2 linked regions of the Bdellovibrio bacteriovorus str. Tiberius genome follow. The protein of the gene in region 2 interacts with the protein of the main gene of each other region in a pairwise test. Links are inferred from orthologs where the notes say so. Each region holds a gene or a part of one and is shown on either strand. Other genes may lie near its edges. The genes, in order: BDT_RS02375 and def.

Region 1 (10,564 bases), 2.3 Mb from region 2 along the record:
ATCGTGGACGGAGCCAGGCCTTTGCGTTCCAAAAACATTGAGGTCCCCACAATATTTCGCACCATCTGCTTTAAAAAGCCGCTGCCGGTGATCGTGAACTGCATGACACCGGGCTTACGCCACTCCCAATCCGCTCTGTAAATCTCGCGAACCGTATCCGGAACCGGGGTTCCGACCGATTGAAAGCTCTTAAAGTCTTGATTTCCCAAGAGATATTTAGAACTTTCCTGCAAATGTTCGATATTAATGGGCAGGCGCACCCAGTCCGCATAGCGATTCAAATGAGCGCTGGGACGGGGTTTATTCACTATTAGATAGCGATACGTTTTATGGGTCGCCGACAAAGTCGCATGGAAATCATCCGGGGCAATCCAGGCTTTTTTAGCCACGATGCTCGGGGGCAAGTGGGAATTCAAAGCCCAGCACAGGTCCCATTTCTTACTCGGATCAATCTTGCGATGCGTAGAAAAGTGGCAAACTTGGTTCAGGGCATGAACCCCGGCGTCTGTGCGCCCGGAAGCAAACAGGGTGATTTTTTCATTGAAGACCTTGGACAAGGCCTCTTCGATCACCTGAGCGACCGAAATCTGGTCCTCGGGTTTTTGTTTCTGCCAGCCGCAGAATCCTGTTCCGTCATAAGCAACGGTAAAACGCACTTTCGTCATCATGGGCGGGAACCTATCAGGTTCCCCTTAAGGCCGCAAGATGGCGGGAACTTTTAACAGCCTAGAGCAAAGCTCCCTGACAGGTCACGACTTTGCCGCCGAAGTAAGCATAGTTTCTTAAGGCCGAGATAATACCGTCTTTAAATCCTTTCAAGGCCGGCAAAGACGCTCTTAAGCCCTCCATACGGAAAAGATAATATCGGGTCGCATGATCCTGATAAACGAGGAAAATACCAATCCCCGGAGGCATGGACATTCCCGTCGAAGCCGCCCAACCGAACTGACTCGGCCCCTGGCGGAAGACACCCGTCGCGCCCCCATACATGGTGGTGTTTTTCTGATGAGTGAAAGCACCGTCACGTTTTTCAAACACAAGGCCATAAGTACCCGCCGCAGAAATCTCGGCCACACCAGTCAGGGTTTTCTTCAGGCGTTCAACGTCCATGAAAATTTCAAAGACCATTTTGGATTTGCCGTCTGCGCCCACTTGGCGGGAAACACCAGCGCCAAGCCCCAGCATATAAAAGAATCCACCGGATTCAGGAATGAAGCGGCCAATGCTTCTGCCACGAAGCGCTTCCATCACCTTCTGCGGCAGTGCCAAGCCGGCCCCCACAGAAACCATCATCGTCCCGCCTTTCACATTACTGCGGGAAACGACATGAGAACTTTCATAGAAACGATTGTTCAGTTCATTCAAAGCCTTGTTGATCTTGCCTGGTTTCAAACGGAAGAAAGACAGCACGCGCGCGAACTTACCCAGAAACGCTGACTTCTTCGCCAGGAACTTGGCGATGTCGGCATCAGAAAGTTCCAGCAGTTTTTCCAGCTCCGCTTCAGTGCGCGGGCCTTCAAATTCATAAAGCTTGTCAGCGGGAATTTCAGCCGTCATCGCAGCACGGGCTCTTTCCACAAAGGCCTTGCGGTTGAAGTCCTTGTCAGCTTCCACCACTTCAGACAAATCCAGCTTTATCACCGCTTCATCAGGCATGTCGGTGCGCGGGGCTTTCTGGGATTCAGCTTGGTTGGGAGCAGATTCAAAAAGCAGGAGATTGGCGTCGTCTTCGGCATAGGCATGAGCCCCGGTCAAAGAAACGGCAGCGATCAAAAGCAGGCTTTTGAAAAGGGTACGAATGGCCATGGGATCTCCTGTTCCCCTTTAAAAGAGCAACGAGCATACCAGCTGCCAAATAAGAGAAAAGCCCTTAAACGTCCATTATCTCTGCTAAATTGCTTATAAGGCACGGCCAGGTGATGGCCCCAGTCAGCCCTGTGACAGGAAACCCAAAATAGGCACCTGGGGGATCTATCGGAAGTTTTCCAGAGGGATGTCTTTTCCCAGCCAGCGCAACATGATGCGGGCATAGTCGTCGGAGGCTTTCAGCTTTCTTAAACCCCGATCCAGCTTTTCACGCAGCTCGCGGCTTTGCGGATGAGAGCGGGAAAAGTGAACATAGATAGGCTCATTGCTCAGCTCTAAAACTGTCGCCACTTTGCCGCGGAACTGCGGGTTTCTTTCCAGGTAATAGTACAAAACCATCTCATCAATGGCAGCGTAATTTATCCGGCCAGTCACCACCAACTTCAAAGAAGTCATGTCGTTGGCGGTGAAGTGTTTCAGGATCTTTTTGTTGTCGTCGAATTCCTTCCCGAACGGAAAGCCACTGGGCAGAGCCACAGTTTCGCCTTCAAGATCGCGAACGGTCCTGATTGTCCTGGTCTTTTTTACATGGCGGTTGGTGACAATCAGTCCACGGCTGCGGAACAGGTGCTCGTCAGGGAACGAATACTTTTCAACCAGCTCCTGATTTTTGGCCGAGTTAAAACAGGCCGGTTCTTTCCCGATGGCGGTCAAAGCCAGACAGCGCAGATAAGGCACCTGCAACAGCTCTATTTCAGAAGACTCAAGCTCAAGCGCCGCACGCACCAGATCCACCGACACCCCCTGCAGACGTCCGCCTTCCACATAGGAAAACGGCGGCCAGTTGTCCTCGGCAAGGACACGATAGCTCTTGGCCTGCGCACAAGCGCAAACCAGCAGGATTGATAGAATCCACCACAGACGGGTCAAACAAAGCTCCTCTGAATTAAATAAGTAAATACAAAATAGTTTTAAAAACCCCTAGTTACTTGTTGGAAATCAAAGCCCAGCGGGTGGATCTGTGTTCCGCCAAATTTCCGTCCGTAATGATTGAAATCTGGTAATTACCCTTTTTTCACAAGATTCACGGGGAATTGACGGCCCCCGGTGAAAGGCGTATTCCCTGTCCCACTTTTTTAAATCAAAAAATAAGGAGTTATTCCATGAAAGCTATTTTCGCAGTTTTGATGCTTGTTTCCGGTTCCGCATTCGCAGCCCCATCTGAAGTTGTTTCTTCCCGTATTTCTGACGAGTACTATGTAGACTTCATCAGCTGGTGTGATTCCAACAACGTAATGGGCCAGGACAGCCAAGGCCAAACTTACGTAAAATACAACTGCTCTGAGTACGCTCAAACTTGCCGCCAGACAGTTACTCACCGTCACAACAGAACTCTTTACTTCGCAGCTTGCTCTGACAAATAGTTCTGATTCTTCAAAATTGAAGACAAAAAAAGGTGCTCTCCGAAGGAGGCACCTTTTTTATTTCCCCGATCCCAACCCTCAAACCGAGCGCCAGCGGCTGGTCAAAAGGGTCCATATGCAAGGCGGAGGTGGGCCCTCGCAGCGCAGGCGTGCTCCAAGCACGTCGAAGCGAGAAGGCCCGCCGACAACGCAGTCAGATGGGCCCTTTTCACCAGCCGCTAGTAGTCGACGGTTACGCCGGCGCCGATGATTCCGCCTGAAAAATCGACGTCTTCGCTGAACGTCTGCAACTGGCGGTATTCCAAAGACAGCCACAGGTTGTTGATTCCGTATTCAGAGCTCAGGGTGAAAGCGGTGTCGTCGCTCATCGCCGCGATATTAAACAGCATGCCACCCGCGCCGTACACACCCGGCGTTCCCACCAGGGACGGCGACTTTCCGTCGTCACGAATTTCAGCCACACCGATATAAGTGCCACCGGCAGAAACATACGGCGCAATCCACTGACGATCACTCCACTCCAGACGATACACCCCACCCACATTGATCGGAATCGCCAGGAAAGAATATTCTTCCTTCGCTTCCTGATTCGGGAACTGTGGATCCGGGGTGATAAAGCGTCCCTGGCCCGTGGCATACATCAATCCAAGACCGACTTGAACACCCAGACTGCCATAGCCGTTGAACGGCTTCCATTCATAATCAAACATGAACATCGCCTGAGACGATCCACCGTACATGGAATCATAGTTCGTCACGCCATCGGCCGAATCAATCTTCGGAGGATCCATCATCCCCACACGGAAAGTGCCGGACTCTTTGGATGCCGAAGGCGGCTTCACACGATAAACGTAGGCGCCATCTTTGGTGATGGTCATCAGACCCTTGGCTGCCTGCGGATGCTGGATGTATTCCACCCCGCCGCTCTTGGACTTGCGAACCACTTCGACCTGCGGAGTTTTCTTCACCGGAGCCACTTGTTGAGTTGGTTCTTCCGGGATAACAACCGGAGCCGCTTCTTCAACCACTGCCGGGGTTTCTTCCTCAAGCATCAGATCTTCTTCGATATTGGAATCACTGGGGGTCTGTTCGTTCAGATTCACGGTGCCGGATTCTTTGGTTGGAGCGGCACTTTGAATCTCGTCCTCGATTTGCAGGTCTTCACCTTCAAATTCGGTTTCTTCCTGAACGAACGGCGGTTCTTGCGGAGGACCCTGTTCCTGGGCCTTGGCAGCCTGGAAAGACACAACCGCCAGCAGAACTACAAAATATTTATGCCAGGCATTCACGCTTCACCCCGTGTTCTGCGACCGACGACAAAACGACGGTACATTTCATAAACGGACACACCTGTCAGAACTGCAAACAGCAAAGTCGCCCATAAACCGAAAGTCACACTCAGGCGGGCAAAGAACAGCAACGGCCACAAAGCTGTGCGCACCGCCGATTTTGCGAATTCATTTTCAGCGATCAAATTGGCATAGAACGGACTGTGCTTGTAATAAAGTTTAACAAACTTGGTACCGACACTGTTGCTCAGAAGGTATTTGTTGCGGAAGTCACGGAAGCTTTGAACTTCCGGGGCCATGTCGCTGCCAAAAGCTGCGGTGGCGATAAAGCAGCTTTTGTCATCCAGAAGGCCGACAACTTTAGAAGGTGTCGCACACAGGCTGATTGCATCCACTCCACCGGTTGTTCCTGGCAGTGGGGAATAATAAGAGACAATTCCGGTCTTGTCCTGATTGGCCATGACCATGCAATAGCGGATGTCATTTGTTAAACCATCGATGCGGTTGTCTCTTTCCGGATCGACCAGCTGAATATAACCAGAGGCATTTGAGATGCGCGCGATGGTGGTGTTGTCGTCTTCACCATCCAGCTGTTGTTCATAGAAGAACACCGGACCTGCGTATTCAATTCCCGGAGCCGTCGTTGCTGGATAATCCGGAGATCTGCGCAACTGATCGGCGTAAATCTTTTCATCCCCACGATAAGAACTGAAATAGCAATAACCCGATCCTGCCAAAGCCGTGTCGTCGTCCGTCGGACAGTTGGCGTAAACCCAGTCTGACCCATCGGTTTTCGCCACACGACCCATCACTTTGAAAGTCATCAGGTCATTGGTGGTCGTTGAATCGGTCGTGGTTTTAAAGCCCACAGAAAGTTCACCACTGAAATCCGCAACACATCCACCGCTTTGACCCAGCTTCTGGCACAGCTCACCCCAGGTGACCTGCACATTCAAAATACCATCAGCCAGAGTTGGATTGATGGAAGGGGTCAGCGTGTCTTCACCCACTTTAACAATCGCATCGGCCAGTACGGCTGACGTGTTGCTGGATTGAACGCGGATCGTGATACGAAGATTGTTATAGGCATTTTTCTTATTGCACGGCCATAGCTTGGAACTGGAAACCGTTTCACCGCTGCAGCTGTCACAAGTCGCGGCCGAGTTCGCATCGGCAGTACAAGTTCCGGCAAAACCCGCATACAGCGTGGTCTTGGTTTCAGTTGTTGCCAGGTCAATGCGAGAGGCTCCATCCACAGAAACAAGTGTGATCGTGGCTAAAGCCGGCGCGGAAAGCAGCATTCCCCCCAACAAGGTGGAAAGTGCAAAAGTTCTAAGGTGATGCTGATATCCCGTCCATGGAAGTCTCATCCTTTAATCGAACCATGCTAAGGTCCGGAAGTCAAAAACTGCCCCCCGCCCCGACCTAAGTCGGCACAGCCGGGCAGAGCTGGAGCGCCGGCAGGCGCGCAAGCTGAAGCAGCTTCAAATTAAAAAGGCCATCGTCAGATGGCCTTTTTATCAGCTAAAGAAGATCTTTTCCGCGATCTGGATGCCGTTCAAGGCAGCTCCTTTGCGGATGTTGTCAGAAACGACCCACATCAGCCACATCTTGGGATTTTCCGGATCACGGTGAACACGGCCCACATAGACCGGGTCCTTGCCAGAAACATCGCGGGCTAAAGGATAAACGCTTTTCTTGGGTTCATCCTGAACGACGATGCCTTCTTGCCCGGACAATGCCGCCAGAACTTCATCACGGCTGACGGATTTGTTCAAAGTCACCCAAACGGATTCACTGTGAGCATTCAAAGCAGGGATACGCACGGCGAATGCGGACACTTTAAGATCTTTTTGACCCAAAATCTTACGGGTCTCTTTCATGATCTTTACTTCTTCGCTGCTGTAGCCTTCGTCGTTGAAGGAACCAATTTGCGGGATGCAGTTGAACAAAATCGTGTGCGGGAAAGTTTTTGGATCCGTTGGTTTTGGATGATTGGACGTCTGTTCGATCAATTCATCATGACCGCCCTGACCTGCTCCGCTCACCGCCTGGTACGTGCTGACACGCACTTCTTCCAGACCGAATTTTTCAAGCAGAGGTTTCAATGCCACCACCAACTGAATTGTGGAGCAGTTTGGATTGGCAATGATCTGAGGTTTGGAATCCTTGTTCACCAGATCGCCGTTCACTTCAGGAACGATCAACACGGTGTTGGGATCCATGCGAAAGGCTGCCGAGTTGTCCACGGCAAAAGCCCCTGCTGCCACGGCCTTTGGGGCCCATTCAGCAGAGATGTCGTCTCCGGATGAAAAGAAAACCAGATCCAGCCCGTCAAAGCAGCCGTCCTTCAAAACCTGGCAAGGCCATTGCTGACCTTGCAATTCAATTTTCTTACCCAGGGAGTTTTCTGAAGCAAAGGGGCGCAGTTCTTCAATGGGGAAGCTGCGCTCTGACAGGATGTTCATGAAGGTTTGGCCGACCATTCCGGTCGCGCCCACCACACCGACTTTAAGTTTTCTTTTCATCTTTCTTCGCCTCTTCTTCCTCGTCTTCGAGGACCAGATCGCTTTCATGCACAGATGCAGGAGCGTACACGCTTGGCTTGATCTTACGGATGTTTTTTCCAAGTTTGAAGACACCGAATACAGCGCCCAAAACCGCGTAAGCCATGAAGAGAACGAACAGCATTACTTCCGGACGAAGTGCCACGACAACCAGAACACCGACACCCAGAATCAGGTAACGGAACGGCAGACGCTCTTTCAGATCCAGATCTTTAAAGCTGCGGAAGCGGAAGTTGGAAACCATCACCAACGCCAGCAAAATAGTCATTACCAACAAACCATAATTACCCAGCGGCTCCAATTCCAGATCCTGGAATGCCAGAACGGAGGAAGCCACGATACCCGCCGCCATTGGAATCGGCAGACCCTGGAAGTAGTTCTTTTCAACCACGTTCGCCTGAACATTGAAACGCGCCAAACGAAGAGCACCGCAGGCTACGAACAGGAAGCACGCCACCCAACCCAAACGGCCGAACGGTTGCAAAGCCCACAAGAACAACAACACACCCGGAGCCATACCGAAGCTGACCAGGTCACACAAAGAATCGTATTCCGCACCAAACTTGGAAGTCGAGCGGGTCAAACGCGCCAGACGGCCGTCCAACTGGTCAAACACGGCTGCGACAACGATCGCGTAAGCTGCGTAAAGATAGTTACCTTTGATGGATTGGATGACCGCAAAGAAACCGGAAAACAAATTCCCCGTGGTCATCAAGTTTGGAAGAATATAAATGTACATCGCCAAACGCTGAGCTTTGGCATCGTCGGAATCAATTTTATCAAGATGAGTATCAGTAGCCATTTTTCGTCCACCTAAGCTAGAAAATGTATGCGGCTGGAAAGGCGGATGGGCCCTGCTCCAGCCTCAAAGACATTAGCTTACGGCTGCGAAAAATCCAAAGAAATAAAACAGGATAGTCAATCCGACAGCGCTCATCAGAGGCAAAGTCAGATTGTCATCAAGCTTGGCGATAGGAATCAATTCTGCAAAAGCCCCAACCAAACCGGCAAACAAGCTGACCACAATCAGACGATCCATAAGGTAATTATGGTAGATCAGATAAATGAACGTGACAGCTGCGCAAACAAAGAACGCCGCCATGAATCCTTGAATGGATTTATGACCGAAGATCTTGTCTTTGCCGTAAAGAATCCCGAAGTAGCTCGCGATTGGATCGGCAAAAGCCAGGAACAACAGCGTCAACGCCACGATCGGACGAGGGAACAGGATATTAACAATCAAAACACCGCTGAGCAGGAAGGTTGTTCCCGCCAGTTTTTTCACTTCGCTTTGACGCATGATGGGCTTAAATGCGTGCATCGCCCAGTCATTCAAAGCAGGGTATTTCAAACGAAGAAAATCAAAAGGAACAAACAGACTCCACGCGACGATCAACACGGTCATGGAAACAGCCGGTGGCATGTACACATAAGCCAGGAACATCGCGAAGACTCCAGACATATGCCAGATCTTTCGAGCATAATGAATGTCCGAACGTTTTTTTAGATCCACAGGTTGGGTCAATCCTTCAATTAGCATCAGTATAAATCCACTTATTGTCCGCGCTTCAACGCAGGGACGGGGGCTAACTTAAAGGCAGAGTAACTGAAGATCAATTTAATTGATCTTACTCTAGCTGGATGCATTAAGATGTTGATTTTAAAGGACTAAATCTGGCTGGAGTGAACCAAAAGGACTTCCTCGACAGCCTTCCCGGAACGTTCACGATAGCGAATCGTGATTTCATTATCGCCCTTTTTAAGCTGGATCAGATCCGTTTGATATTTGTCAGTACCACGCAGGAAAATAGAAGCCGTGTAACCGTTGCTCTTATTAATGATCTCTACGTCGCCTTCCTTGAAGCCACGCAGACAGTTTTTACCCTCGAACTGGACATAACCGCTGTCCACGCTTAACGGGCTCAGGGCTTTTTTTGCACAGCTCAGATCAAACTGCGTCAGACGGCTGACCGCCGCCACTTTAGCACTCGGAATGCTGGCGGGTTCTCGGCCCCCGGCAAGTGCGGGTGCATTGGCTGTTTCAAACACCTCTTCTTCCGCCACGACAGCTGAATCCTCGGTCAAATTCATAAACGTCGGAATTCCCAAAAGGAGAACCAACACGAAAGTGACTATAATGAACTGAGTGTCTGAAGGTTGTGCTTTAAACATACCTTTTAATCATCGGAATACCGGCGCAGGACTTTAGCTGTGTCATTTTGAGATCCACCGATCAAAAAACAGCCAATTTGCTTTAGTTTTTCCACATTTCTTCCGTATTAAAGTCCAGGTACTTGGGGGAAAGTAACTATGAATGGCCGTATTCTTCGGAAAATTCGGAATTTTCGCGTCCTTTCGGCGTTGATCATCGCTTCCCTTACTATTGTCAGTTTCCAAAACTGTGCTCCACAAAATTCATTTTGCAGTGGCGAATGCGCTGAAGAAGGCTCCAGCACCGAGGCTTCCAAAGGCAGCGGCAGCAGCTCGGGCGGCCGCACCGATATTTGGGGCTCCCGTCCCGGCGGCTCTGGTGGCGTGAATATGGGTGGCGGCTCCAACTCTTCAGGTTCTGGTTCCAGCTCTTCCACGGGTGGCGGTGGCGCCGTCAATATTGGTGGTGGCGGCAGTGGCGGTTCCTCCAGTGGTGGCGGCATCAGTACTGGCGGAGGCAGCTCTTCCGGCGGCAGCGGTTCTTCCGATGGCACCTTCCGCATCACCCGTCAGCCTGAAGGCGTCAGTGTCCAGGAAAACGGCGACTTCCAATTGGATGTCACGATTGCCGGGGGAACTCAGCCTTATTCTTATCAATGGTATGTCAACAGCAAGGCCATTTCCGGCGGCTTTGGCAACTATGCGTTCTATTCCGGCAGTGCTGACAGCTGGAAAAACGAAGGCACCTATTATGTGATTATTAAAGACTCCAAAGGACAGAGCCTGCAAAGCACGATGGCGCGTGTGACGATTCTTGAGCCCACCGTGGGTTGCACTGCCGGCAAGTACTTCACTTTCACCAACGGCACCTACGATCAGGGATACAACTATTTCACTGAGTTCTTTGATGGTCCGCGCGGGAAATTCCTGCTGCATCAAAGCTATGACATTTACAATATGCTGTTCCCGTATCCCAGCTACAGTCAGCTGACTTACTTCAACGTTCCGTCGAACTTGAACTATCTGGACAAGACCTGGATCAGCTGCCGTTCAACGATTCCGCGCATTCACACACCAGCGGTTAATCCGAATTACTATGATTACGGGGATCGCTATGATGATACGTCTGAATGGAAGTATGACGGCAATATCGCCTTTGAGTGCCGCAACAAGAAACTGAAGATGATTTCAAACACCTGCAAATGGGTGCGAAGATAAAAAAAAGGGCTCTTGAAGAGCCCTTTTTCATTTCTATTTTTTATCGATACTGATCGCGAACTTTTTGACCCCGGACCCTTTGACGATATCCAGAAGTCCGACCACTTTT
Region 2 (10,458 bases):
ACTGCCCGCTTTCACGAATTCTTCCACATAGCGCTCGGGTTCTTCGATCATCAGATGCACATCCAAAGGAAGTGGCGACACTTTTTTCAGCGCCTTCACCACCGGGATTCCAATGGTGATATTCGGCACAAAGCGCCCATCCATCACATCCACGTGAATCCAATCGGCTCCTGCCGCAGCCACGGCCTTGATCTCTTTTTCAAGATTGGCAAAATCCGCCGACAAAATGGAAGGAGCCACCATCTTAGACGCCAAGCTGATCCCCCGCTTTCAAGGCATGACCTTTCAGGAAATCAGCAATCGCCATGCGGTTACGGCTTTCAGGCTGAACTTCAAACAATTGCAAAACACCGTCACCGGTCGCAACAGAAATATGATCTTCGTGAACGGCCGTGATCGTGCCGGGCTTGGCACTGCCAATAGAACCGCCATCACGAGTGATGGTGGCTTTGTGCAATTTCAGTTTTTTCCCCTGCAACAAAGTATAGGTGCCCGGGCCATAGACAAAGCCGCGGATCTTTCCGTCGATCGCTTTGGCAGAAGTGCTCCAGTCGATCTGGGATTCCATCTTTTCGATTTTTTTCGCCAGCGTCACCTTGGATTCATCCTGAGGTGTTGGCGCAAGATTGCCACGAACATAGTCCATCAGTTCCACTTGCAGAAGTTCCGCACCCAACTGGGCCAGCACATCGTGCAACTGCAATGCGTTCATGTCCGGAGTGATTTTCACACGACGAATGCCGATGATGTCACCGGCATCCAGTTTTTTAACCATCTTCTGCAGGGTCACGCCGCTTTCGACGTCACCGGCTTCGATGGCTCTTTGGATCGGAGCCGCCCCACGCCAGCGTGGCAAAACAGATCCATGCACATTCACGCAACCAAAGCGGAATGAATCCAAAAATTCCTGCGTCAGGATTTGACCAAAGGCCACGACAACCGCCACCTCGGCACCCCAGGTTTTGATTTCCTGAAGCATCAGGGGATTGGCTTTCAAAGACTCGGGCGCCAGAACCTTCAGATTGTGGGCTTGAGCCAGAGCTTTTACGGGACTTGGAGTCAGTTGGAGTTTACGACCGGCAGGACGGTCAGGCTGGGTGACAACACCCACGACCTCAAAGTGCTCATCAGACAACAGAGCTTTCAAAGAGGTCACGGCAAATTCAGGGGTTCCTAGAAAACAGACGCGGACCTTGCTCACACTTCACACTTTTCTTCGTCAGCAGTTGTCTCTTCGCCTTCTTTTTCTTTTTTTACCGGGTAACCAAATTTCTTGATTTGATTTTTGATTTTGTTGCCCTTGATGAAGCTCAGGTGATCGATGAACAAAGTGCCTTCAAGGTGATCCATCTCGTGCTGCATGCAGATTGCAAGCAAACCGTCGGTTTTCACGATGTACTCTTTGCCATTCACGTCGAACGCTTTCATTTCGATGTAATTAAAGCGCTGAACGGTTTCATAATAACCAGGAATGGACAAACAGCCTTCATCGAAAGTTGTTTTGCCTTCGCCTTTGACGATTTCCGGGTTGATCAGAATCAACGGCTGTTTCACAGCGGCCTCAAGTTCCGTCATTTCTTCGTATTTATAACGGCGGCCTTTTTCGTCTTTGGGACGAGTGTCGATCACCACCATGCGAACCAGCTCGCCCACTTGCGGAGCTGCCAGACCGATCCCGTTGGCGTGGTACATAGTCTCAACCATGTCTTCAGCCAATTTGGCGATTTCAGGTCCAAAGGATTCAACCGGTTGCGAAACTTCACGCAACTTCGGGTCTGGGAATGTGAGGATTTTCATGATCATAAGGGCCTCCGGGAGGCCCCCATTATATCAGCGTTTCAGCTTTTTGAGAAGAACGAAGGCCACTCCCAACATAACTATGTTGGGAGCCCAAGCCGCCGCGACCGGAGGCAGGGTCCCGTGCTGCCCTAAAGTAATCCCGGACGAATAGAACACGTAATAGGCGAAAACCAGGGCCAGACAGATCCCGACATTCAGCATGGTGCCCCCGGACCGGGCCCGACCCACACTGAAAGGAATACCCAACAGGCACATGACCATGCCGGCAAAGGCAAAGCTGATTTTGGAATGATAATCCACCTCGTAAGCCACTGTATCCAGGCCCGCCGCCTTATTCTTGTCGATAAAGTGCTCAAGCTCTTTTTGCGACATCATATCGGCGGTCTGACCGGCACTTTGCAGGTCCTTGGAATCCTCGGCCATCACGATGCTTTTGGTCTTAAACGGACTGGTCAGCGGGAAGCTTGAGTCCTTGTTAAAGATCGTCACTGTCCCCTGCTCCAGCAGCCATTGGGCGCCTTGGATTTTCACCTCGGCCGCTGTGATCATCTGCACCAGGTCCCATTCATCGCTGAAGAAGTACATGGTCAAACCTTGCGCCCCGTCCCCTTTGGCATTCAGGGTTTTGATATTGAAAATCGAGTTTTTAGAGCGGTACCAGATTCGGTCCGTGCGGATCGTGGAAAAACGATGCGGCTCTTTTTTCAGGTCATAGTACAGGATGTAGTTCTTTTGTTTGGTCGCGCGGGGCAGAACCCGGTCCGCCGCCATGTAACCCAAAGCCGAAATCACCGCCACCAAAAGCAGCATCGGAACCGCGATACGAATCAGGCTCATCCCGCTGGCAAATAACGCAACGAGTTCATTGGCTTTATTCAGGCTGGTCAGCGTCAGGATCACCCCCAGCAAACAGGCCACCGGCAACAATTGCGAGATAATTCCTGGGAACGAATACAGGTAATAATTCACCAATGCTGAGGGAGCGACGTCCTTGTAATTGACCATTGTGGACATCGCGTCAACAGCAGTGAACAGAGTCAAAAACACCAGAAGGCCACCGACGAAGTAACCCACGAAGAGCCAAGCTGTATAACGATCGATCCTATTCACGGCAAATCCCTTAAACTCATTGACTGGCGGCGGAAATCCAATTTAACTTTGATTATGGCTTTACGCGTCTTGCTTGCAGATGAGAGTTCCACAATCAAAAAAGTAATGCAACTGGCATTGTCTGACTTCGGGGTTGAAGTTAAATCAGTCCCCGTGGGTCTTGACGTATTGCAAGTTACAAAGACCTTCAAGCCGGATATCGTATTCGCCGATGTGTTGTTAACCAAACGTTCAGGTTACGAAGTTTGCGCGGACCTGAAAAACGACGCTGAAACCGTCAATGTACCAGTGGTGCTGATGTGGAGCGGTTTCATGGAAATCGACGAAGCCAAAGCCACCGAATGCCGTGCGGACCGTCGCCTGGAAAAACCTTTCGATGCCGATCATCTGCGCTCTCTGGTGTCTGATCTGGTACAAAAAACGAAATCCAATCCAGTTTCCAACTTCCTGACTTTCCCGGAAATGCCGGAGTTTGAAGAAACTCCAGCAGAAAACGCCCCTGCAACAGAGCAGAACGTTTACGCTATTCCAGAGGAAAAAAGCGATTTCCTGAACATCCCGGAAATCGACAGTGAAGAAGCCAACCTGCTGGAGGTTTCCGGCGAGGAATTTTCGGCAGTTCCGCTGACCAATCCCAAAGCGGAAGACGAGCACGACGAGGGCGGCTGGGCTCATCAGGATCTGACCAAATTCAAAATCCAGATCCCTGAAACTGACAGCAACGACTTTGCCTCCAAATTTGTGATCCCTCAGGATGACGAGCTTTCCGGCCACATCGAGATGGATGGCGACTTTGAAGAAATCAGTTTTGTGAAATCCGCTCCGGAAGTGACTAAAACCAAAGCGCCATCGGCTGCTGCGGACTCCTTCATTTCCAACGTGGAAAAATCCGTCAAAGATCAAATGATGGAAACCCTCAAAAAGGGTGCAACAAAAGTCACCACTACTGGCGCGGCCCCACAGCCCGCTTCTAATGCTAAGCCCAATACTCAATCCAAGATGGACTTAGACCCCAATATGATGGAAAAGATTATCCGTGAGGAAGCTCGCGAAGTGATCGAATCCATCTGCTGGAAGGTCCTTCCGGAGATTGCTGAGCGTATCGTGCGCGAAGAAATCAAAAAAATCCTCCGCGAAACTGAAAAGTCCATTTAAGAGGCCGTCCTTACAGCGTCGACCTCTTTGCAAGTAAGAGGTCTTAATTATGACGTTGCTGGAGCTGATCCGCGCTGCCATCAAAGAAGACATGCCTCATGGCGATGTCACCACTGAATCCCTGGCCCTGAAACCCCGTATCGGACGTGCCCGTCTGAAAGCAAAGGAAGACATTGTTCTTTCCGGCGCCATGGCTTTTGAACAGTCCATGCAGGCTTTGGAACCCACCTGCCGTATCAAGTGGCACTTTGAAGAAGGCGATGAAATTCTTAAGAATCAAATCATCTGCACGATCGAAGGCGATCTGGTGCAAATCCTGAAAGCCGAGCGCGTGGCTTTGAACTTCCTGGGTCACCTGTCCGGGATTGCAACTCACACTCGCCGTTTCGTGAAAAAAATCGAAGGCTCCAAAACCAAAATTCTCGACACCCGCAAAACGACTCCGGCCTTCCGTGATCTGGAAAAGCGCGCCGTGGTTCACGGTGGTGGCGTCAATCACCGCATGAATCTGAGCGATGCCATCCTGATCAAGGACAATCACATCTCTGTCATGGGCGGGATCACCAACGCGATCAATCGCGTGCGTGAACACAGCAATCTTCCAATTGAAGTGGAAGCGGGCAACGTGGAAGACGTTAAGGAAGCAGTGTCCATGAAGGCGCACCGAATCCTTCTGGACAACATGGACAACGACACTTTGAAAAAAGCTCTGGAAGTAATCCCCGCCGAAGTTGAAACCGAAGCCAGCGGCAATATGAATCTGGAGCGCGTGGCTTCCGTGGCCGCGCTGGGCGTGAACTATATCTCTGTCGGTGCGTTGACTCACTCGGCTCCGTGTGCGGACGTCAGCCTTGTCTTCCAGTGGGAGGACTAATGGCGAAGGACAATCCAGCTTCTGACATTCGCATTGGACACGTCACTTCCCAGTGGGCCGAAGGCAATCACCTGTACGTGGCTTATCAAAAAGAAATGACCAGCACCAACGCCGTCGCCAAGGAAGAGGCTTTTGCCGAAAGCCTGTTGGAAGAATCTTTGTGCCTTTATGTGACGGACCACCAGACCGCGGGTCGTGGTCGTGGCAAGAACACGTGGATTGATGCGCGTCCGGGCAGTTCTCTTCTAAGCTCCTGGTCTTATCTTTTGGGTATTAAACCTCAGCCGACCACATCCTGCCTTATTGGTCTTGCAGTGTATCGTGCATGCTCGACGACCTGGCCGTTTTTGGCTTGGAATCTGAAAGCTCCGAATGACATTTATATCGGCGACAAAAAAATCGCCGGCATTCTGTTAGAAAATGTCGCGCAAGGTGATGAGGTTCGTCTGGTGATCGGTTTGGGTTTGAATGTCACCGATTCTCCGGAAGACGTCGACACGGCGACCAGCCTGATTGAATCTTTGCCTGCGGGCGCACCGCTATTGGGTCAGGACTATATGGCGTTCCTGGATCGTCTGATGTTTGAACTGACGGATGCTGTTTCACACGCAGAAGAATCTTTAAGCCCTACAGATCAACTTTCTTTGCTGACAGCTTTGAACCAGCATCCTTTGCTGAAAGAAAAGTACACAGGCATGGAAGCAGACGGCAGTCTGTTGATTGGTGATAAAAAAATCAACTGGTCCACACTGTAAGGAATTTGCACGATGGCACTGACTTTCACCCCTTTTCCGGATCTTGGAAACAAATGCCCTGACTTCACTCTGCCCGCAGTGGATGGCAAAACTTATTCGCTGAAAGATTTCAGCAATGGTCAGCCTTTGGTGGTGATGTTCATCTGCAATCACTGTCCGTATGTGCAGGCGATTGAAGACCGCTTGATCCATCTGGGTCATGATTTGAAAAAACAAAATGTGAATGTGATTGCCATTTGTGCCAACGACGAAGAAAGCCACAACCGCGAAGACTCCTTCGAGAATCTGCAAAAACGCGCTCAAGAAAAAGGCTATCCGTTCGTTTACCTGCACGACAAATCCCAGGCTGCGGCTCACGCTTTCGGAGCGGTGTGCACACCGGATTATTTTGTGTACGACAAGGACCTGAAGCTTTCTTACCGCGGACGCCTGGATGATTCCTGGAAAGACGCTGCGAAAGTGACCAAACGCGAGTTGTTTGACGCCGTTCAAACACTTTTGAAAAACGATAAAGTATCTGAAGAACAAACAGCCTCTATGGGCTGCTCTATCAAGTGGGTTTAAGACGATGAAGTATATTTTGGTATTTGTTGCAGTAACGATGATTTCTTTCGGCCTTTTCCTGGCGAATTATCTGGGCGCCTTCAAAGGCGTTGATATTTCCGAATCTGTTCAGGGTCCTTTCAAGATCGTTTACGTTGAACACGTGGGTCCTTACCACAAAGTGAACAAACAGCTTGAGCGTATTGAAAAGTACATGACCTCCCAGAATATGACCTGCGGCCGCACCTTCGGTGAATACCTGGACGATCCACAAGTCGTGGAAGAAGCTCGCCTGCGCTCTAAAGTGGGCTGCATCATCACTGGCGAACCACCACAACTTGTGGAAGGCCTGCAAGTGGGCGAAATCCCCGAGCGCAAGTACGTGATGGCGGTATTCACCGGGTCCCCGGGCATCGGGCCTTTGAAAGTTTACCCACGCGTGAATGACTTCATGGTAAAACAAAACTTAAAACAAACTGGCGCCGTGATTGAGATCTACGAGATCCACTCCATCACCGAGAAAAACGCCATGACCACCACTTACCTGTTCCCGGTTCAATAATGAAAGCGGTGGTTTTATCCGCACTGCTGCTGACCTCGGGGCTGGCTTATGCCGAAGCCCCTTGTCCGACCAGCTGCCAGGGGCCGTCTTCGACCCCGGATAAAATCACCCTGTCCAAAATTGAGTCCACCCCTGCCTGTCTGACGCGTAAAAATGATGAAAGCAACGAACAGATCGTCCAGCGTGAAAAGCTCACGGACTTTGAAGTGCTGGCGCGTCTGGTGTTTGCGGAAGGCATTTCGACCAATCTGGAAAAGTGCGCCAAATACGAAGACTCCCTGTTTGCCAGCCTTGCCTGGGGTGTGCAAAACCGCGTGGCGCTGGCAGAAGCCCAGCCCCGTTACGCCAAACAGTTTGGCAAGGGTCTGCACGGGGTGATCTTCAAGAAAGCCCAGTTCAATCCGGCAGTTTCTAAAAAATCGACTTATTCAAAACTTTTCCTGTGCCCAAGTGAACACCCGCAATGGCAGAAGTTCTGGGAGCTTTCCAAAAAAGCCGCCGATCAGGCGCTATCCCACCCGCAGAAAAATCCGCTGCCAAAATCCGTGACTCATTTTTATTATCCGCAAAGCACTCAGGCGACGAATCCACCCGTAGCGTGGGCTGACCTGAACAAAGATGCCGCCAAAAAGGCGTACATGAAGGACGTCAAAATTGAAGGCACCCGCTATAGCAACGAGTGCATTCAATTCTTTTCTTACTAGTTGATCTCGTATTCCGCAGTCACTTCGACACGAACTTTGATCTGACCCGCGGCCACATCAGTGGAAGCCGCTTCCGCCATCATTTTGGCGCCGCCAAAGTTTCTGAACACCGGTTGTGGAGGCAAGCCGCCAGAAACACCGTGGCTGATCTTGGAAACACCTTTGATCTTCACACCGGCCGCCTTGGCAATTTCATCAGCCTTGGTGCGGGTCGCACGAACGGCTTCACCCAAGGTCGCAGTTTCTGTCTGATCGCGCTTGTCAGAATCCCAGGAAAGTGACGACACGTTGACACCTGCATCCATGGTCTTTTTCTCGGCCACCAGGGCGTCCAGGAAGTTCCCGGCGTCTTCAACCTTACGCAAAGTCACCGTCAAAGACTGGGACACACGGAATCCGACCATTTTATTCTGACGAAGTTTTTGATCGTATTCATATTCCGGATTCAAAGAATAGTTGTCGGTCTGGATGTCTTCTTTTTTGATCTTGAAGTCTTCCAGAGTTTTTCTTACCTGTTTGAATTGGTTAGCCGCCAACCCTTGAGCTTGCTTCGCCGTAGAGGCTTTGCTCCAGACTTCGATATTGAGGTTGACCAAATTCGGGTCCAGTCCTCGCTCCGCAAAACCGCTCACGACGATATAGCGATTGTCGGCCAAAGCTTGGGCACCGGACACCATACAGACAGCCATAAGGCCTGCCAAAACGTACTGCTTCATTCTTCTCCCCTTTCCTTGGGTCAAAACACTAGCATAAGGGAGGGAATGTTTTAGGACAAGCTGCTTCAAGGATTGCGAACTAACAAAGTTCAGTCATAATTGGAGGCTCAACTTTCAAGGAGTTCCCCAAATGAAAAAGATGCTTTTGATCGGCACAGCAGTAGCAATGATGCTTTCTGGCTGCGCGACCACACAAGAAAACCCAAACACAGCTAAAGGTGCTGGTATCGGTGCGGCGATTGGTGCTGTTGCAGGTGCGGTGATTGGTCACCAAACTGGTAAACGCAACGAAGGCGCTTTGATTGGCGCAGCGTTGGGTGCTGGTATCGGTGGTACCGTTGGTCACCGTTTGGATAAACAACAAAAAGAACTGGCGAAAATCGCTGAAACCAAAAGAACTGAACAGGGTCTGATCACGAAGCTGAAAAGCGACATCCTGTTTGACACTGGTAAAGCTGATTTGAAACCAGCGGCGCAAACCAACATCAACCAGTTGGCTGCCATCATGAAGAAATATCCAGAGAACGTGCTGACTGTTAAAGGTTACACTGACGACACTGGTACTCAGATGGTGAACAACCCATTGTCTGAACAGCGTGCAAAAGCCGTCAGCGCTCAATTGATCGCTTCTGGTGTCCCTGCACAAACAGTGACTTCTGTTGGTATGGGTGCATTGAACCCAGTTGACCCAGCGAAAACGAAAGAAGCGCGTGCTAAAAACCGCCGCGTGGAAATCGAAATCACTGTGGACGAATCCAAAGTTCCTAAGTCCTAGTTTTCAAAAATAAAAAGGCCCGATTCCTTCGGGCCTTTTTGCTGACTCTCAGCACACACATCCCGTGTAAGTTACCACTTCAATTGTTCCCATTTCCCCAACAATAAAACCGTGCCCTACACTTCCTCTAAATCATTCAGAGGAGTTTCCCATGGCATTTGGAATTGTTCATTTTTTCCCGAACGGCACAAAACAACAATACGACGCCACCTTGGCGGCTGTGCATCCGGACCGAAGCACATTGCCCAAAGGTCAGCTGTATCATGCCGCCGGAGAGTCTGACGGTGGATGGACCGTCATCGCGATCCATGATTCACAGGAAAGCTGGGAAGAATTCCGCGATGACGTTCTGATGCCTCGCCTGTCCAAAGGGATCCAAGGAGGCTTCACCACACCTCCGCAAGAGCAGAGCTTTGAGATTTACTATGAAAAAGAAATCCGCCAAAGTGCGGGACGCGAAGCCAGTTTGTAATTAAGTGGTTAGAGGCAGATTCAGTTCACGAATCTGCAACCCCTCACGGCTTGAATACATCAGCACTTGGGCGCAGTCTTTTTGGATTTTAAAGGGACGCTTGGAATTCAAGTCCCAGCGGTGAGCCATTGCCAAGGCTACCAAAATAACTCCCTTATGGGTGACGACCACGGAATCTTTGTGCCGCAGCTCAAGCTCGTCCAGCCAGGATTCCAAACGATCGGCCACCTGCTGGTAAGTTTCTCCCCCCGGCGGCCCCGAGTCCCACCCCTGCCAACCATAGGACGGCGGTGAAAAATCCTGTCCCTGACGGATACTTTCTACAAACTCACCTTCCCAGCGGCCAAAATCCGTCTCGATCAGACGAGAATCAACATGAACAGGCCGTTCCGGAAACAAAATACCGGCGGTTTCCCGCGCTCGTTGCAGAGGGCTTGAGAAAAGATCATAGTGAATCCAACGTTCCGTCAAATTCCACCTGCCAAGATCATTCTTCGCAGCTTCCGTCAGAGGAATATCCGTGCGCCCCTGATAACGATTCAGGTCGTTCCACTCTGTGGCGCCGTGACGGATAAGAACGATTTCAATCATATTGAATTCCCTGAAAAATTTCCCATGGAAAACCCATTGCTGGGCACGTGTTTCATTGGCGAGTATATTGCGCTTTCTTATGTGGTCGCAATATCGTTTTTTACAAAAGGAACTTCTGAAGCAAAAGGAGCTGCTCGCTCTTTGTTGCGTGATTCTTTTTGTGCAGTCACTGCTGCTTGTGGCCTTTCCACTGCCGGTTCGCGTGGCTCTGGATATGGCGCTGACTCCGGGAGCACGTGTTGATGATGTCTCTACAATCCTGGGTGTTGAACTAAGTCATCTGACGATTTTGATTTTTGCGTGTGTCGGCAGTTTGACCATCGGCCTGCTGATGACGACGTTTGAATTTCTGGATGAACGCTTCACCAATCGCAGCATCGTTCGCCTGGTCAACAACATGC

What was found.
Region 1: the proteins of def (region 2) and BDT_RS02375 interact in binary tests that used the Escherichia coli proteins (3 or more experiments, as listed by UniProt). The link is inferred for Bdellovibrio bacteriovorus str. Tiberius from one-to-one orthologs.

What each region holds. Positions count from the first base shown.
Region 1 is NC_019567.1:477,527-488,090, reverse strand. The notes cover bases 5,044-8,007. They hold BDT_RS02375 (aspartate-semialdehyde dehydrogenase), read right to left. Parts: upstream 7,048-8,007; coding sequence 6,040-7,047; downstream 5,044-6,039. Other genes in these bases: BDT_RS02365 (diacylglycerol/polyprenol kinase family protein), read right to left, coding at 7,961-8,007; pssA (CDP-diacylglycerol--serine O-phosphatidyltransferase), read right to left, coding at 7,031-7,888; BDT_RS02380 (CFI-box-CTERM domain-containing protein), read right to left, coding at 5,044-5,889. In the rest of the region: tRNA pseudouridine(38-40) synthase TruA, read right to left, coding at 1-668; BDT_RS02400 (hypothetical protein), read right to left, coding at 727-1,806; BDT_RS02395 (substrate-binding periplasmic protein), read right to left, coding at 1,972-2,736; BDT_RS02390 (hypothetical protein), read left to right, coding at 2,970-3,230; BDT_RS02385 (hypothetical protein), read right to left, coding at 3,449-4,519; more of BDT_RS02380, read right to left, coding at 4,516-5,043; more of BDT_RS02365, read right to left, coding at 8,008-8,548; BDT_RS02360 (hypothetical protein), read right to left, coding at 8,755-9,258; BDT_RS02355 (hypothetical protein), read left to right, coding at 9,397-10,455; BDT_RS02350 (ExbD/TolR family protein), read right to left, coding at 10,489-10,564.
Region 2 is NC_019567.1:2,823,808-2,834,265, forward strand. Bases 1-2,858 are described here. They hold def (peptide deformylase), read right to left. Parts: upstream 1,804-2,858; coding sequence 1,198-1,803; downstream 1-1,197. Other genes in these bases: rpe (ribulose-phosphate 3-epimerase), read right to left, coding at 1-243; fmt (methionyl-tRNA formyltransferase), read right to left, coding at 245-1,201; lptG (LPS export ABC transporter permease LptG), read right to left, coding at 1,831-2,858. In the rest of the region: more of lptG, read right to left, coding at 2,859-2,910; BDT_RS13420 (response regulator), read left to right, coding at 2,965-4,065; nadC (carboxylating nicotinate-nucleotide diphosphorylase), read left to right, coding at 4,115-4,939; BDT_RS13430 (biotin--[acetyl-CoA-carboxylase] ligase), read left to right, coding at 4,939-5,694; BDT_RS13435 (thioredoxin family protein), read left to right, coding at 5,707-6,258; BDT_RS13440 (GyrI-like domain-containing protein), read left to right, coding at 6,263-6,799; BDT_RS13445 (cell wall hydrolase), read left to right, coding at 6,799-7,503; BDT_RS13450 (SIMPL domain-containing protein), read right to left, coding at 7,500-8,219; BDT_RS13455 (OmpA family protein), read left to right, coding at 8,350-8,994; BDT_RS13460 (hypothetical protein), read left to right, coding at 9,146-9,466; BDT_RS13465 (histidine phosphatase family protein), read right to left, coding at 9,467-10,057; BDT_RS13470 (ABC transporter ATP-binding protein), read left to right, coding at 10,137-10,458. UniProt on the Escherichia coli protein: Removes the formyl group from the N-terminal Met of newly synthesized proteins. Requires at least a dipeptide for an efficient rate of reaction. N-terminal L-methionine is a prerequisite for activity but the enzyme has broad specificity at other positions.